DNA from 3 places in the Streptomyces sp. NBC_00212 genome. Region 3 is predicted to be linked to each of the others. Evidence: riboswitches for the same ligand, from Rfam matches in the RefSeq annotation. Region 3 holds a riboswitch; each other region holds the start of a gene.

The links. A riboswitch is a leader RNA that binds a small molecule or an ion and turns the genes downstream of it on or off. The one in region 3 is predicted to bind cyclic di-AMP.
Region 1: it holds a riboswitch for cyclic di-AMP, as region 3 does, so the genes downstream of both, OHA17_RS37200 (transglycosylase SLT domain-containing protein) here and OHA17_RS23840 (transglycosylase family protein) in region 3, are expected to answer to the same signal.
Region 2: it holds a riboswitch for cyclic di-AMP, as region 3 does, so the genes downstream of both, OHA17_RS10440 (M23 family metallopeptidase) here and OHA17_RS23840 (transglycosylase family protein) in region 3, are expected to answer to the same signal.

What each region holds. Positions count from the first base shown of each region.
Region 1 covers NZ_CP108115.1:8,126,763-8,132,281, forward strand. Annotated here, with positions in the region: gene OHA17_RS37175 (hypothetical protein) at 1-187, shown strand, start outside; gene OHA17_RS37180 (hypothetical protein) at 221-343, opposite strand; gene OHA17_RS37185 (RraA family protein) at 378-1,001, opposite strand; gene OHA17_RS37190 (hypothetical protein) at 1,112-1,468, opposite strand; gene OHA17_RS37195 (hypothetical protein) at 1,518-1,766, shown strand; cyclic di-AMP (ydaO/yuaA leader) riboswitch at 2,162-2,344, shown strand; gene OHA17_RS37200 (transglycosylase SLT domain-containing protein) at 2,349-3,116, shown strand; gene OHA17_RS37205 (anti-sigma factor antagonist) at 3,440-3,871, shown strand; gene OHA17_RS37210 (dihydrofolate reductase family protein) at 3,964-4,539, shown strand; gene OHA17_RS37215 (nucleoside deaminase) at 4,580-5,029, shown strand; gene OHA17_RS37220 (HAD family hydrolase) at 5,049-5,519, opposite strand, start outside.
Region 2 covers NZ_CP108115.1:2,292,461-2,297,979, reverse strand. Annotated here, with positions in the region: gene OHA17_RS10450 (M16 family metallopeptidase) at 1-1,224, shown strand, start outside; gene OHA17_RS10445 (M16 family metallopeptidase) at 1,242-2,606, shown strand; cyclic di-AMP (ydaO/yuaA leader) riboswitch at 2,843-3,002, shown strand; gene OHA17_RS10440 (M23 family metallopeptidase) at 3,016-3,780, shown strand; gene OHA17_RS10435 (GntR family transcriptional regulator) at 4,017-4,694, shown strand; gene OHA17_RS10430 (HPr family phosphocarrier protein) at 4,852-5,133, opposite strand; gene OHA17_RS10425 (GNAT family N-acetyltransferase) at 5,286-5,519, shown strand, end outside.
Region 3 covers NZ_CP108115.1:5,186,380-5,191,898, reverse strand. Annotated here, with positions in the region: gene OHA17_RS23850 (septum formation initiator family protein) at 1-41, opposite strand, end outside; gene eno (phosphopyruvate hydratase) at 143-1,429, opposite strand; gene OHA17_RS23840 (transglycosylase family protein) at 1,689-2,405, opposite strand; cyclic di-AMP (ydaO/yuaA leader) riboswitch at 2,409-2,577, opposite strand; gene OHA17_RS23835 (transglycosylase family protein) at 2,835-3,851, opposite strand; gene OHA17_RS23830 (cytochrome P450) at 3,987-5,243, opposite strand; gene OHA17_RS23825 (globin domain-containing protein) at 5,283-5,519, shown strand, end outside.

The DNA.
Region 1 (5,519 bases), 2.9 Mb from region 3:
CACGGCCCGTACCGCCCTGGACAACCGGCTCGACACCGCGGCCGTCCTGCGCCTCCTGCACGATCTGGCGACGGCGGACGACGTACCGCCGGGAGCCAAGTTCGAGACCATGGCCTACCTGGACCGCGTCCTGGGCCTCGAACTCGTCCGCGAGGTGGGGATCGCCCGCGGGGGTGCGGGTCAGTAGTACTGAGCCGGGCAGAACTCGTATCGGTGCTCATCAGTGCCGGGTCAAGTCCCGGTAGCTGACGACCAGTTGACCGTTCACGGCGAGGCTCCGGGCCGCGGACGTGTGCACGGTGCGGTCCGCGAGGTACACCACCTGGACGGTCCACGCAGGCACGCCGCGATGAGAAGGCAGTTGGGCCGAAGACCGCTCAGCCCTCGAAGCCGCCCTCGCTCAACGCCTTGTCGATGCGGGCGCGGTGCGTCTGCTCCCACGCGTCGAGGGATTCACCGGCCTCCTTGGCCAACTTGCGCTGTGCGTCCAGGAGCGTCTGCTCCCAGCGCGCGCGGGGGGTGACCACGATGCCCTCCTCGTCGGCCACCACGATGTCGCCGGCGTTCACCAGCACCCCGCCGCAGCGCACCGGCTCGTTGAGCGGGGCCACGGCCTTCTTGGTTCCGGGGATGGGAATGACACCCCGGGCGAACACGGGAAAGCCCAACTCGCGGACCTCGGCGAGGTCACGAATGACCCCGTCGGCCACGAACGCCGCGATTCCCCGGCGTTGGGCGACGGCGCACACGTTTCCGCCGGCGAGCGCGTAGTCCAGGTCGCCCGATTCGACGACGATGACAGAACCCGGCTCCGCGCGGTGGATGGCCGCGTGCAGCATGAGATTGTCGCCCGCGGGGCACCGCACGGTGAATGCGGGACCCGCGATGCGCGGCATCGGGGACCACAAAGGGCGAATGCCGATATCCATGACCTGCTCGCGGCCCAGCACGTCGGCGAGCGTGGTCGGGGGAATGTTCTTGAATTCGCTGATGGCGTTCATGTTTCTTCCTGACAGGACTTGATACGGCGTAATAAGGGCTTGTTCAGGGCGCCAGTTGGCGGCACCGGGCGCTCGGCGCCGGATGCCCGACCTCGAACGTCGGAATGATCTCAAGCGATCTGATACGCCGCCAGCAGACTTTTCCGCGAGATGGGCTCGGTGGCCACCGGAGCCGTGCAGGCATGGGTGCCCGCCAGCGCGCCGAAGCGGCCGTCCCGGGTGAGGAGGCAGGAGCCCTCGGCGCCGGCCGTGGCGACCACTGTGTCCGCGCGGCCCTCGCGGAGGATCTCCCGCATCAGCGCGGGGGTGTTGTCGCCCGCGGCCGCCGCGCTGAAGAACACGAGGTCGCAGCGGAGCGCGAACTCCCGGTGCTGGTCGGCCAGTCCGGGGTCGTACGCGTCGCCTCCCTGCCGGTTCCGCTCGCCGACTTGGTGCAGGTCGGCCCGATCGAGGAGCGGCCCGGGCACACCGCGCGAACGTGGCCCTCGGGCGCGGGCACTGGGGCTGGAGGTCGGCGTGATCGACTGCGTCGGCGACGACTGGCCCGGCTCACAGGTCCGCGAGCTGCCGGCCGAGGGCGATGTCCCCTTCGCCCCGCTGACCTCCCCGGCGGGCACCCGGCGCGCGGTGAACCTCGTGGCCGCCGACGGCCGCCGGATGTCCACCCCCGCGCCCCCGACCACCAGGACGTCGTACTCCGCACCCTCTCGGATCACCGTTCCACCTCTCTGCCGCCCGGGCTCCACCGTGGAGAGGGGCCTGTGAGCAGGATCTAAAACGGCTACGACGTCCGGGAGGCGTGTGCTGTCGCCGGTATGCGTGGCGTGGGACACAAGAGAGGGCCCGATTGTCCAATATAGGGCATTTTGGGGCGCCGCCACTCCGGGTTTTGTAATGTCCGAATTGGCCGCTATTGAGTGAGGCTCGCCTCTTTTGTGGGTGGTCTGTTTGGTTGCTCGGCGGGCGAGTGAATTGGGTCACGTGCCGGGTGATGGGGGCCCGGGTCCGGCAGGGTCATTTCGGTTGGCCGGAAAGCGAGTTGGGGGCCTCGGGCGGGGTGGTCGCCGGGTGTGGATTTAAGTGGATCTATATCCCGGATCGCGCCCATTGAATTCTGAGCTTGTTTCCACTCGGCCTATTCGCTTAAGTTCACCGTCAATCCGGATGGAACGCCGAATCCTGCCGCCGTCCGGACCCTCCCACACACGTATGGCAGGAGCGGGGGACCCAGGTAAGCCGCCGATCCGGATTCCGGAACGGCTGGGGTGAAGTCGCCTGCGCCGCGACCGGACATCTCCGCGTCCGAACCCGACAGCTCACCTCGCAGGCGAAGGAGAGGAATTCACCATGCCTGCAAAGGGCAAGCACCGCCGCCCCAAGTCCAGCTCGTTCTCCCGGGGCCTCGCCGCTGCCGGTACGGGCGGCGCCGTACTCGCCATTCCGGTGATCGGCGCGACCACGGCCGCCGCCGCGCCGGCGTCGGTCCACTCGGCCGCCACCGTGGTGGCCAAGCCGGTCACGGCGGTGAAGGCGGCCCCCACGAGCTACGCCGTCGTCGCCGGCGACTCGCTCGCCAAGATCGCCGACGCCCTCAACGTGAGCGGCGGCTGGAAGCAGCTGTACCAGGACAACCAGAGCGTCATCGGCGGCAACCCGGCCCTGATCCAGCCCGGCCTCAAGCTCACCGTGGGAGCCCCCGCCCGGGCCGCCTCGGCCGACCGTGCCGACCGCTCGGCCCGCACGACGAGCCTCACCACGGCGACCACCGCGACCACGGCCAGTGCGCCGAAGTACGCCAACAACCTGGACGGCTGGATCAAGCAGTCGCTGGACATCATGGCCCAGCACGGCATCCCGGGCAGCTACAACGGCATCTACCGCAACATCATGCGCGAGTCGTCGGGCAACCCCCTCGCGATCAACAACTGGGACTCCAACGCGGTGGCCGGAACGCCCTCCAAGGGACTCCTCCAGGTCATCCAGCCCACGTTCGCCGCCTTCCACGTGCCCGGCACGGCCCTGGACCTCTACGACCCGGTGGCCAACATCACCGCCGCGTGCAACTACGCCGCCAACAGGTACGGCTCGATCGACAACGTCTTCGGGGCGTACTGACGGCCGTCCTCGGGGCCGGGTGCTTGAGGAGGGCGCCCGGCCGACCGAGCCGACGACCCCAACTGGCCGTCCGCCGACGGGGTTTCGACTCCAGCAGGTCGGTAGGCAGGGGTGCCGGAGCGGCTTCGCTCCCCGTGTGCGGTGTTCAAACGGGGAGCGGCGCAAATTTCGTTCACCCCCCAGGGTGAACAAATCGAAGGCTGCACGTTTCTGCATGCGGCCATATTCCTAGGGTGGTAGTGCGTCACCCCGGGACCACGGTGACTGCCCGACAACCGAGTACCTCCGCGCCCGCGGGGGACAGTTCTGGACCGGGAGCTGCCATGGGAACCACCGCTCGGCCATCCGTCTCGGCGCCTGTTCCGCTTCCGCCGGGCCTGCTGCCGGACCGGTGCTGCAACGCCCGTACGTACCTGATGCAGGGGTTCACGGTGGTCGAGGTCCAGGGCACCGTCGACCTGGCCTCCGCGCCCGGCGTGCAGCTGCACCTCGACGCCGCCACGCAGCCGGCCGGTGCCCGCGTGATCGTGGACCTGCGGCCCGTCGACTTCTTCGACTGCGCCGCCCTCACCCTGCTGTGCCGGGCGTACCGGAGAATCCGGGCGCGCGACGGCCACCTCGGCGTGGTGTGCGTACGGCCGTGGCATCTGCGGATCCTGACGGCGGGCGGCCTCGACCCGCTCTTCAAGCCGACGACCACGATCGAGGGGGCGGCCCTGGCCGCCCTGACCGCGCCGAACACCGGCGACAACTAGTGCGCGCAGGGCGTTGAAACACACGAAGAAGAGCGGGCGCCCTTGACGGGAATGTCGGCGAGGGCGGGCGTATCGTCGCGCAGGTGACTGCGATGAGAAAGATCATCCTTCCCATGTCGGTCTCTCTCGACGGCTTTTTCGCGGGGCCCGAGGGCGAAATCGACTGGCACATGGTCGACGACGAGCTGCACGGGTACGTCAACGAACAGCTCAGGCCCATGGGCGCCTTCATCAGCGGGCGCGTGACCCATGAGCTCATGGCCGAGTACTGGCCCACCGCCGACACCGACCCTTCCGCCTCCCCGCCGGTGGTCGAATTCGCCGGAATCTGGCGGGAGATGCCGAAGATCGTGTACTCCCGGACCCTCCAGAAGGCCGACTGGAACACCACGGTCGAACACGAGGTCGTCCCGGCGGAGATCGAGGAGCTCAAGGCGCGCCCCGGCGGGGACCTCGTGATCGGCGGGGCGAATCTCGCCGCCACGTTCCGGCGCCACGACCTCATCGACGAGTACCGCCTCTACGTCCACCCGGTCCTGCTCGGCACCGGCAAGCGCCTCTTCTCGACCTCGCACGCCGACACGCACAAGCTGCGCCTCGTCGAGACCCGCACCTTCGGCAACGGCGTCGTCCTCCTGCACCACGAGCGGGTCCGGGCGGCGGAGTAACCGGCACGCGCACGCACCGGACGACGGCGGGACGGGAAACATGGAACGGCAACTGGCCGGGCAATGGCTGACGACAGCCGTCGAGGAGGCCCGAGCGGGCCTCGCGGAGGGCGGCATCCCGATCGGCGCGGCGCTCTACGGCGCGGACGGGGCGGTGCTGGGCCGCGGACACAACCTCCGGGTGCAGGAGGACGATCCTTCCCTGCACGCGGAGACGGCGGCGTTCCGCAATGCGGGAAGGCAGCGTTCGTACCGGGGAACGACGATGGTGACCACGCTGTCCCCGTGCTGGTATTGCAGCGGCCTGGTACGGCAGTTCGGCATCTCGCGCGTCGTCGTGGGGGAGGACGAGACGTTCCGGGGCGGTCAGGAATGGCTGGCCCGGCACGGGGTGGAGATCGTGGTGCTCGGTGATCCGGAATGCGTCGCCATGATGAGGGAGTTCGTCGCGGCGAATCCCGAATTGTGGAATGAGGACATCGGGGCGTGACCGATCACGGAGGGAGTTCTCAACTCGCTTTCTCCCTGCGGTTGTTGAGGTGGGCCGCCAGCTCTCTCAGATGGCTGACCGTGGAGATTCCCGCCGGCAGCCCAGCCGGTCGCGGCCCCGGCGTGACAAGCACCGCCGACATCCCGTACTTGTGCGGCCCCACCGCATCGTTCTCCGGGTTGTCACCCACGAACAGGATGTCCTCGCACGGGCAGCCCGCAGCCGTAGCCACCGCCGCGTAGAAGCGCGGATCCGGCTTGCGGATGCCCAGCGTGCCGGAGAGCACCAACGCGTCGAAGCAGTCGGCGATTCCGGCCGCTTTCAGGGTCTGGCGGCGGACCCGCTCGGGGCGGTCCGTGTTCGAGGCGAGAACGCACGTCAGGCCGGTCCTGTGCAGGTCCCGCAGCGCCGCTGCCGCCCCGGGGTCGATCCTCGCGTCGGGCAGCGCCGTGAACACCGCTTCCGTCGCGAGCCGCAGGTCAGGGATGCC
Region 2 (5,519 bases), 2.9 Mb from region 3:
GCGGTGTGCCTCTGGTACGACGTCGGCTCGCGCCACGAGGTCAAGGGCCGCACCGGCCTCGCCCACCTCTTCGAGCACCTCATGTTCCAGGGCTCCCACCAGGTGCACGGCAACGGCCACTTCGAGCTGGTGCAGGGGGCCGGCGGCTCGCTGAACGGCACCACCAGCTTCGAGCGCACCAACTACTTCGAGACCATGCCCGCCCACCAGGTGGAGCTCGCGCTCTGGCTGGAGGCCGACCGCATGGGCTCGCTGCTCGCAGCCCTCGACGAGCAGTCGATGGAGAACCAGCGCGACGTCGTCAAGAACGAGCGCCGCCAGCGCTACGACAACGTGCCCTACGGCACCGCCTTCGAGAAGCTGACCGCCCTCGCCTACCCGGAGGGCCACCCCTACCACCACACGCCGATCGGCTCGATGGCCGACCTGGACGCGGCGACGCTGGAGGACGCCCGGAACTTCTTCCGTACGTACTACGCGCCCAACAACGCGGTGATCGCGGTGGTCGGCGACATCGACCCCGAGCAGACGCTGGCCTGGGTGGAGAAGTACTTCGGCTCCATCCCCACCCACGACGGCAAGCAGCCGCCGCGCGACGGCGCGCTGCCCGACACCATGGGCGGGCAGCTGCGCGAGGTCGTCGAGGAGGACGTCCCGGCGCGCGCCCTGATGGCCGCCTACCGGCTGCCGCACGACGGCACCCGCGAGGCCGACGCCGCCGACCTGGCGCTGACCGTTCTCGGCGGCGGCGAGTCCTCCCGGCTGCACAACCGCCTGGTCCGCCGCGACCAGACCGCCGTCGCGGCCGGGTTCGGCCTGCTGCGGCTCGCCGGCGCCCCCTCGCTCGGCTGGCTGGACGTCAAGACGTCGGCCGGCGTCGACGTCCCGGACATCGAGGCCGCGGTCGACGAGGAGCTCGCCCGGTTCGCCGAGGAGGGCCCGACCGAGGAGGAGATGGAGCGCGCCCAGGCCCAGTTGGAGCGCGAGTGGCTCGACCGGCTCGGCACCGTGGCCGGCCGCGCCGACGAACTGTGCCGGTACGCCGTGCTGTTCGGCGACCCGCAGCTCGCCCTGACCGCCGTGGACCGCGTCCTGGACATCACCGCACAGGAGGTCAAGGCGGTCGCCGCCGCGACCCTGCGCCCCGACAACCGGGCGGTCCTGGTGTACGAGCCCACCGAGGCACCCGAGGCAGGCAACGAAGAGGAAGAGGCGGGCCAGTGACGGACGCTGTCGTGACCATGGAGTTCCACCCGCAGCCGGCCGCCGGCACCGCCACGCCGTGGGCCTTCCCGGCCCCCGAGCGCGGCACGCTTCCCAACGGCCTCACCGTGCTGCGCTGCCACCGCCCGGGCCAGCAGGTCGTCGCCGTGGAGATCTTCCTCGCGGCCCCGCTGGACGCCGAGCCCGAGGGCCTCGACGGCGTCGCCACGATCATGGCGCGCGCCCTGACCGAGGGCACCGACAAGCACTCGGCCGAGGAGTTCGCCGCCGAGCTGGAGCGGTGCGGCGCCACCATCGACGCGCACGCCGACCACCCCGGCGTCCGGATCTCCCTCGAAGTGCCCGTCTCGCGACTGCCCAAGGCGCTCTCGCTGCTCGCCGAGGCGCTGCGGGCCCCCGCGTTCGCCGACTCCGAGGTCGAGCGGCTCGTACGCAACCGGCTCGACGAGATCCCGCACGAGCAGGCCAACCCGTCCCGGCGGGCCGCCAAGCAGCTCTCCAAGGAGCTCTTCCCGGCCTCCGCGCGCATGTCCCGGCCCCGCCAGGGCACCGAGGAGACCGTCGCCGCCATCGACGCGGCCGCGGTGCGCGCCTTCTACGAGGCGTACGTGCGCCCGGCGACGACGGTCACCGTCGTCGTCGGCGACCTGGCGGGCACCGACCTCGACGCGATCCTCGCGGACACCCTGGGCGACTGGACCGGCAACACGGCCGAGCCGCGCCCCATGCCGCCGATCACCGCCGACGACACCGGCCGGGTCGTCATCGTGGACCGCCCCGGCGCGGTCCAGACCCAGCTGCTCATCGGCCGCATCGGTGCCGACCGGCACGACCGGGTCTGGGCGGCCCAGGTGCTCGGCACGTACTGCCTGGGCGGCACCCTCACCTCGCGCCTGGACCGGGTGCTGCGCGAGGAGAAGGGCTACACCTACGGCGTTCGCGCGTTCGGCCAGGTGCTGCGCTCGGGCCCGGACGGCGGTGCGGCCATGCTCGCCATCAGCGGCTCGGTCGACACCCCGAACACCGGCCCGGCCCTCGACGACCTGTGGAAGGTGCTGCGCACGCTGGCGGCCGAGGGTCTGACGGACGCCGAGCGCGAGACGGCCGTGCAGAACCTGGTGGGCGTCGCGCCGCTCAAGTACGAGACCGCGGCGGCCGTCGCGGGAACGCTGGCCGACCAGGTCGAGCAGTTCCTGCCCGACGACTACCAGGCGCAGTTGTACGCGCTGCTCGCGGAGACCGGCACCGTGGAGGCGACGGCGGCCGTCGTCAACGCCTTCCCGGCCGACCGGCTCGTCACGGTCCTGGTGGGCGACGCGGCACAGATCGAGGAGCCCGTCAGGGCGCTCGGAATCGGTGAAGTGACCGTCGTAGCAGGCTGATTGAGGAACCGTCCGGGCCCGTCGAGGCACCCGGACGGCCGAGGGTCACGGGACCCCGGTGGCGGATGCGCTGCCGGGGTCCTCCTGATCTTCGGCGCAATGTCCGGTTTGTTGGGGAGGTTGCCTGTCTGTCATGTGGCGTGCGCTACAAAAACCGGTGTCTGTTTGGTGATTGAAAGATCAGCCGTCTAGCGTCGGTCCCGCTGTCCGTCACCACCCGTCGCAGCCGCGGCACCGGACAGTGATCGCCGAGTCCCCGAAGGCGCGAGCCTGGGGAGCCGGGGACCCACTCAGTCCCTGGGGTGAATCGGACGCCTCCGCCCGCGGAGGAGCCCGTAGGAGACCTTCCTGCTCCGAACCCGTCAGCTAACCCGGTAGGCGAGATGGAAGGAAAGGACACCGCCACTTCATGGCGTTCACCCGTGCCACCGGGAAGCATCGCGCGCCCAGCCGTATGACGCGCCGCAGCGCGAACATCGCGGGCATCGCCACCCTCGCCACCGCCGGAGTCGTAGGCACCCTCGCCTCCCCGGCCATGGCGGCTCCGTCCGCCGCCGCCGACACGGGCCTGACTCAGGCCATCGTCATCGGCGACACCATCGCCGACCAGGTGGGGGCCCAGGCCGACGCGCAGAAGCAGGCCGCCGCGAAGGCCAAGGCGAAGGCGGAAGCCGAGGCCGCCGCGAAGGCGAAGGCCGAGCAGCGGGCCAAGGAGGCGCGCGAGGCCAAGGAGCGCGCGGCGCGCGAGGCCGAGCGCAAGCGCCTCAACACCTTCGTGGCCCCCATATCCGACAGTTATGTGTCCACCGGCTACAAGACCGGCGGATCGCTGTGGTCCTCCGGCAGCCACACCGGCATCGACTTCCATGCGGCGAGCGGCACTTCGGTGCACGCCGTGGGTCTGGGCACCGTCGTCGAGGCGGGCTGGGGCGGCGCGTACGGCAACAACGTCGTGATCAAGATGAACGACGGCACGTACACCCAGTACGGCCACCTCTCGGTCATCCAGGTCTCCGTCGGCCAGTCCGTCGAGCCGGGCCAGCAGATCGCCCTGTCGGGCAACACAGGCAACACCACCGGCCCTCACCTCCACTTCGAGGCCCGCACCGGCCCGGACTACGGCTCGGACATCGACCCCGTCGCCTACCTGCGCTCGCACGGCGTGAACGTCTGAGACGTACGAGCCGTACGAGCCGTACGAGACATCCGAGGCGTACGAGACGTCCAAGAGGTCCAAGACGTCCGCGCGCACACCGAAGGCCCCCGGCATGCTGCCGGGGGCCTTCGGCATTGGCCAAAAGATATCCATTGGTTCCGGCCCGTCACCGGGAATTAACAAGGCCTGCCATAGAGTCACGGAACAGGCATTGCCCGACCGCGTTTCGCGGGGATTAAGGCGGAGGTTCGGCCATGCGCATTCCGGCGCATTCGGTATGCACGGCAATCCGCGACGATATCGTCTCGGGTGTCCATGAGCGCGGCAGCCGGCTCACCGAGGAAGTCCTCGCACGCCGTTACGGAGTCTCGCGCGTCCCGGTCCGCGAGGCCCTGCGCACCCTGGAGTCCGAGGGGTTCGTCACCACCCGCAGACACGCCGGCGCCTGCGTGGCCGAGCCCACCGACCTTGAGGCGGCCGACCTCCTCGAACTCCGCCTGGTGCTTGAGCCGTTGGCCGCCGCCCGGGCCGCGGGCCGCCGCAGCGAGGCCCATCTCAAGGTGCTGCGCGGCCTGGTGAGGCTGGGTCAGGACCGGGCCCGGCGCGGTCAGGGCGAGGACCTGCGCTCGCTGGGCGGCTGGTTCCACGAGACGCTCGCCCAGGCCTCCGCGAGCCCCGGACTCATCGCGCTGCTCACGCAGTTGAGGCACAAGGTCGCCTGGATGTACGCGGTCGAGGCGCCGGCCCGCCCGGCCGAGGCCTGGGCCGAACTCGGCGCGATCACCGACGCGGTGGCCCGCGGCGACGCCGAACGCGCCCGTTCGCTCACCGCCCTGCACGCGGAGCGATCCTTTTCCGCCCATCGGCTGCGCGGGCCCGCGGCCGTGAGGACTTCGCAACATGCCGTAAACACCGCGAGCGCCCGCACTTAACAGCACGGCCGTATACAAAGAAAGGCGATAAGGGGCGCCGCATCGCGCTGCCCGCAATTCGTTTCCCGCACGCGCATTACTGGGAAACGAAAGGACCGCCGAGCCCGAATTCGGGTTCCGCGGTCCTTCGATGTGACGGGACGTGCCGTCGACCGGATCAGACGGTCTCGGGGAGTTCCTCAAGACCCTCGGCGACCAGCTTGGCCAGCCGGTCGAGAGCGACGTCCGCGCCCTCGGCGTCGGAGGCCAGCACGATCTCCTCGCCGCCCTGCGCACCCAGACCGAGCACCGCGAGCATGGACGCGGCGTTGACCGGGTTGCCGTCGGCCTTGGCGATCGTCATGGGGACTCCGGCAGCCGTGGCGGCACGGACGAAGATGGACGCGGGGCGGGCGTGCAGGCCCTCGGCCCAGCCGACGTTGACGCGGCGCTCAGCCATGGTGTTGCCCTTCGAAATCTCTGACGGTTGTCTAGACCAGTCTCTCATGTGGTGCGCGGTGCTCGTACCGACCTTAGGCCCCGGTGCGCCGCCGATCGGCCCTGCCCACCTTGCCCCGCCCCGTACGGCCCCGCGACCCGTACGCTTTCGGTATGACGACGGCGTCCGACCCCGCGTACCCGGCTCACTGGGAGGCCGACGTGGTGCTCCGCGACGGCGGCACCGCGCGCATCAGGCCCATCACCACCGAGGACGCCGAGCGGCTCGTCTCCTTCTACGAGCTGGTCTCGGACGAGTCGAAGTACTACCGCTTCTTCGCGCCCTACCCCCGGCTCTCCGCGAAGGACGTCCACCGCTTCACCCATCACGACTACGTCGACCGGGTC
Region 3 (5,519 bases):
GAGAACCGGTCGCGGTCCGTGGCCTTGGCGTTCTTGCCCATCGCTCTCCCGCCTCCCCTTACACACGTACGTCCCCGGACACGGTACGGGACCGCGGCCGGGGACGTACGTACGACTGGCTAGGGCTTTAGCCCATCAAATGTCAGCCCTTGAAGCGCGGGAAGGCGCTGCGGCCGGCGTAGACCGCGGCGTCGTCGAGGATCTCCTCGATGCGCAGCAGCTGGTTGTACTTGGCGACGCGGTCCGAGCGGGCCGGGGCGCCGGTCTTGATCTGGCCGCAGTTCACCGCGACGGCGAGGTCGGCGATGGTGACGTCCTCGGTCTCGCCGGAGCGGTGGGACATCATGCACTTGAAGCCGTTGCGCTGGGCCATCTCGACGGCGTCCAGGGTCTCGGTCAGCGAACCGATCTGGTTGACCTTGACGAGCAGGGCGTTGGCGGAGCCCTCCTCGATGCCGCGCGCGAGGCGCTCGGGGTTGGTGACGAACAGGTCGTCGCCGACGATCTGGACCTTCGAGCCGAGGCGCGAGGTGATGGTGTTCCAGCCGGCCCAGTCGTCCTCGAACAGCGGGTCCTCGATGGAGACCAGCGGGTACGCGGAGACGAGCTCCTCGTAGTACTCGGTCATCTCGGCGGCCGAGCGGGACTTGCCCTCGAACTCGTACTTGCCGTCCTTGTAGAACTCGGACGCGGCGACGTCGAGCGCGAGCGCGATGTCCTTGCCCGGGGCGTAGCCGGCTTCCTTGATGGCCTCGACGATGAGGTCCAGGGCTGCGCGGTTGGACTCCAGGTTCGGCGCGAAGCCGCCCTCGTCGCCGAGGCCGGTGGAGAGGCCCTTGCGCTTCAGGACGCCCTTGAGCGTGTGGTAGACCTCGGCACCCCAGCGAAGGGCCTCGGAGAAGGACTCCGCGCCGATCGGGGCGATCATGAACTCCTGGATGTCGACGTTGGAGTCGGCGTGCGACCCACCGTTGAGGATGTTCATCATCGGGACGGGCAGCAGGTGCGCGTTGGGGCCGCCCAGGTAGCGGAACAGCGGCAGGTCGCTGGCCTCGGAGGCGGCGTGCGCGACGGCGAGGGAGACGCCGAGGATGGCGTTGGCGCCGAGCGAGCCCTTGTTGTCCGTGGCGTCCAGGTCGAACATGGCCTGGTCGATCAGGCGCTGCTCGGTGGCGTCGTAGCCGACGAGCTCCGGGCCGATCTGCTCGATGACGGCGAGGACGGCCTTCTCGACACCCTTGCCGCCGTAGCGGTTGGGGTCACCGTCGCGGAGCTCGATGGCCTCGAAGGCACCGGTGGAGGCGCCGGACGGAACTGCAGCACGGCCGGTGCTGCCGTCGTCGAGGCCGACCTCGACCTCGACCGTGGGGTTGCCTCGGGAGTCCAGGATTTCCCGGGCTACGACGACGTCGATGGACGGCACGAGCATCTCCTTCTGGGATGTGACGCTAGATGTGACGCAAGCAGTGCAAGGTCGTGCGGGGTCGCGTTCGCCTTGCGACAAGAGCCTAACCGGCTCTGGGGCTCCGGCCAGCCGAGTGCCCGCCTCCTGGGACGAAAAAGGGACCAAGGACCCTTAATCCCGGGCAAAGGACCACAACACTACTGCCGGGTAACAGCGAAAACCCCGGCCCGGCGCGTACGGGGGAATGCGCGCCGGGTCGGGGCGACCTGGGGGTGGGTCAGTCTCAGCCGAGGTGCAGCTTCTGGCCCGGGAAGATCAGGTTCGCGTCCTTGACGATGTCCTTGTTCAGCTCGAACAGCTTCTGCCAGCCGCCCTTGACGCCGTTGGCGGCCGCGATGTTGCCGAGGGTGTCGCCGGACTTGACGGTGTATTCGCCGTTGCCCTGCTTGACCGGCTCGGTGCGCTGCTGGTCGCGGCTGGCCGGCGCGGACTCGGTGCGCTCGGACTTCTGCGCCTTCGGCTGCGACTTCTGCTGGGGCTGGGCCTGCTGCTTGGGCGCCGCGGGCTTCGAGGCCTTCGGCTTCGAGGAGGACGAACCGGAGGTGTCCACGTCGGCCTTGCTGCCGCCCGCGGTCAGGTTGCCGGCGCCGGCGCAGCCCCAGGCACCCGGGCCCTGGATGGCGAGCAGCTTCTCGGCGGTGGCTATCTGCTGGCCCTTGGTGGCCAGGTCGGCGCGCGAGGCGTACTGGGTGCCGCCGGCGGCGGCCCAGGAGGACTGCGAGAACTGCAGGCCGCCGTAGTAGCCGTTGCCGGTGTTGATGGACCAGTTGCCGCCGGACTCGCACTGGGCGACGGCGTCCCAGGTCTGGACGGAAGCGGCGGAGGCGTTGCCCGCCGCCATCAGCGGGGCGGCCACGGCGGCGCCGGTGACACCGGCCAGCGTGGCGACACGGACGGCCTTGGACGGGCGACGGTGCTTGCCCTTGCCGGAAAGCAGCATGGAGGTTCTCCTCACCGACGCCTGCGAGGTGAGCTGTCGGGTTCGGGCGTGAGCTGCCCGGCCGAGCGTCGATGCGCCCGTCTTCACCCCAAGCCGTTGCGGCAGTCACTCGAACTGCCGGGCCCGGCACTTACCTTGGGTCCCCCGCTCCTGCCTACGGCGCATAAGCGTCGACTGTTCCCGTCGGCCGACGGCAGGATTCGGCGTGCTCGGTCGACGGGGCTCGTGGTGACGAGCGAGTCCGACGAAAACACACGCCCCGCCAATGTTCAAAGACGCACATCGGGGAGAAATCCCCCCTACTTGCCGATACAGAAGGGGTGTTTCCGCAGGTGAGGGGCGGGGCGGACGGACCGGGCAGACGGGACAAGCCAGTTGAGGCGAAGAGACCCATGTCTCATTTGCACAGAACGGACATAGGCCCGCGAACTAACCCTGCTTCGGTGCCGAGTTCGGGGCCGTCAGAGCCGCCGCCGCATCCTTCAGGTCCAGGCTCTGGCCAGGCAGGATGAGGTTGGGGTCGGTGCCGATCAGCTTCTCGTTGGCGTGGTACAGCGCGGGCCAGCCGCCCTGGATCTTGTTCGCCTCGGCGATGGCGGACAGGTTGTCGCCGGGCCGGACGGTGTAGTCGCCGTTCGCGGCGGGGGTGTTGCCGGACTCACGTGAGGCATCGTCACCCCGCGAGGCATGCCGTCCGGAATCGCGGCTATCGGATGAGTTGCCCGAATCGTTCGAACCACTCGTACCGGCCGGAGTGCCAGGTTCGACCTGACCGGTCGTCGGGGCGGACGAGGACGTGCCGCCCGGAGCCGTGCCCGCGCTCTCCTCCGGCGAGGGCGCCCCGCGGTGCTTGCCGGGGCTCGCCGGGGTGGACGCGGAGGGCGTCGGGGGCTTGGCCGGGTCGCTCGGCTTCGTGGCACCCGGGGCCGGCGTGGCGGGCGTGGAGCCGCTCGGCGCCGGGGCTTCGGGCGCCTTGGTCGGCGGGACGGTGGGGGTCGCGGGAGCGGGCGTGGGCGTGGGCGTCCCGGTCGACGTGTCGGGCGCGCCCGGGTCGACGTCCGCCGAGCCGCCGCCCTTGGTGAGCCCGGCGCCGCTGCCGCAGTTCGCGAAGGCCCCCGGGCCCTTGGCCGCGAGCACCTGCTCGGCGACGGCTATCTGCTGGGCACGGCTGGCGAGGTCGGCGCGCTGGGCGTAGTCCGTACCGCCGTACGCCTCCCAGGTGGCCTGCGAGAACTGGAGCCCGCCGTACAGGCCGTTGCCGAAGTCGGCGCTCCACATCCCGCCGGACTCGCAGGCGGCCACCTGGTTCCAGGTGTTCGCGTCCGCGGCGTTCGCGCCGGTCGCGGCGAGCAGAGGAAGGGCGATGGCCGATCCGGTCACTCCTGCCGCGACGACGAGAGCGGGTGCCTGGCGGGGTCGACGATGCCGTCCATTCCCGGAGCGCATGCAAAAGGCCTTCCGTGTGACTGCTGAGCCGAATGAACGGTGAACGTAGCCGTACTCGAACGCTTGTCACAAGTCGATGCACCCGGGATCACATAAAAGTCACAGTCTTGACGGCCCGTCAGATGCGGGCGATCGTCATGGGCTGGTGAACTCGACCGGCAGGGTGCGCAGTCCGCGCATGATGAGCCCGCCGCGCCAGCGCAAATCGTCAGGTTCCACCGCGAGCCGCAGGTCAGGGAGGCGCCGCAGCAGGGTCGCCAGAGCGGTCTGCCCTTCGAGCCGGGCGAGCGGGGCACCGAGGCAGTAGTGGATCCCGTGCCCGTACCCGAGGTGCTGGTTGTCCTTGCGGCCGAGGTCGAGGGTGTCCGGGTCGGCGAAGCGCTCGGGGTCGCGGTCGGCGGCGGCGAGCACGACGAGCACGGGGTCGCCGGCCGCGATGTCCTGCCCGCCGAGCGTCAGCGGCCGGGTGGCGAACCGCCAGGTGGCCATCTCGACAGGCCCGTCGTAACGCAGGAGTTCCTCGACGCCGGTTTCGAGGAGGTCGCTCTCCCCCGCGGCGAGGGAGTCCTGGAGCCGCTCCCGTTGGCCGGGGTTGCGCAACAGGGCATAGACCCCATTGCCGATCAGATTGACGGTCGTCTCGAATCCGGCGAAGAGCACGATGAAGGCCATGGCCGCGACTTCGTTCTCCGACAGGTGCTCGCCGTGGTCGCTGGCCTCGATGAGCCGGGAGATGAGGTCGTCTCCGGGGTTCTCGCGCTTCTTGTGGATGAGCTCGGCGAGGTAGGTGCGCATCTTCTTGACCGAGCGGGCGACGCCGCCTCGGGGGCCGCCTCCATGGCGGATCATCATGCCTGCCCAGTCACGGAAGTCGTCCTGGTCCTCGCGGGGTACGCCGAGCAGGTCGCAGATGGCGTAGATGGGCAGTGGAAAGGCGAACTCGTGGATGAGATCGGCCGCTCCCCTGCCCTCGAAGGCGTCGATGAGCTGATCCGTCAACTCCTGTACCCGGGGCGCGAATTGGGCGACGGTACGCGGAGTGAACGCCTTGGAGACGAGGCGGCGGAGCCGGGTGTGGTCCGGCGGGTCGATGTTGAGCAGGTGCGTCATCAGCTCGGCCTTGCGCTCACCCGGGATGCCCGTCCTGCCCTTGGCGTGGGCCGGCTCGTCGTGGTGCGCGGGGTTCTTGGAGAGCCGCTGGTCGGCGAGGGCCTGCTTGGCGTCCCCGTACCGCGTGACCAGCCACGCCTCGACGCCGCTGGGCAGCCGGGTGCGGTGCACGGGGGCGTGCTCGCGCAGCCAGGCGTAGGCCGGGTACGGGTCGGTGGCGAACTCCCAGGTGAAGAGTTCGGGGGCGGGCGGGGCGGGCGGAATGGGGTTGTTGTCCTGCACCTCTCGACCGTATCCCGCCCTCTCCCCTACATTCACGCGGTGGATCAAGAGGACCAAGAGGTGCTGAGGGCCGGCTTCGCGGTGGTGGAGCGGCGGGCCGAGCATGCGGCCAAATATTTCTATTCCCACCTCTTCTGGCACAACCCGGGCCTGCGGGCGCTGTTCCCGTCCGGGCCGGACGCCATGGAAAGCCAGCGGGACCGGCTGTTCGCCGCGATCACGGAGGTCGTGGCCCGGCTCGGCGACCCGTCCCTCCCCTCCTATCTGCGCGCGCTC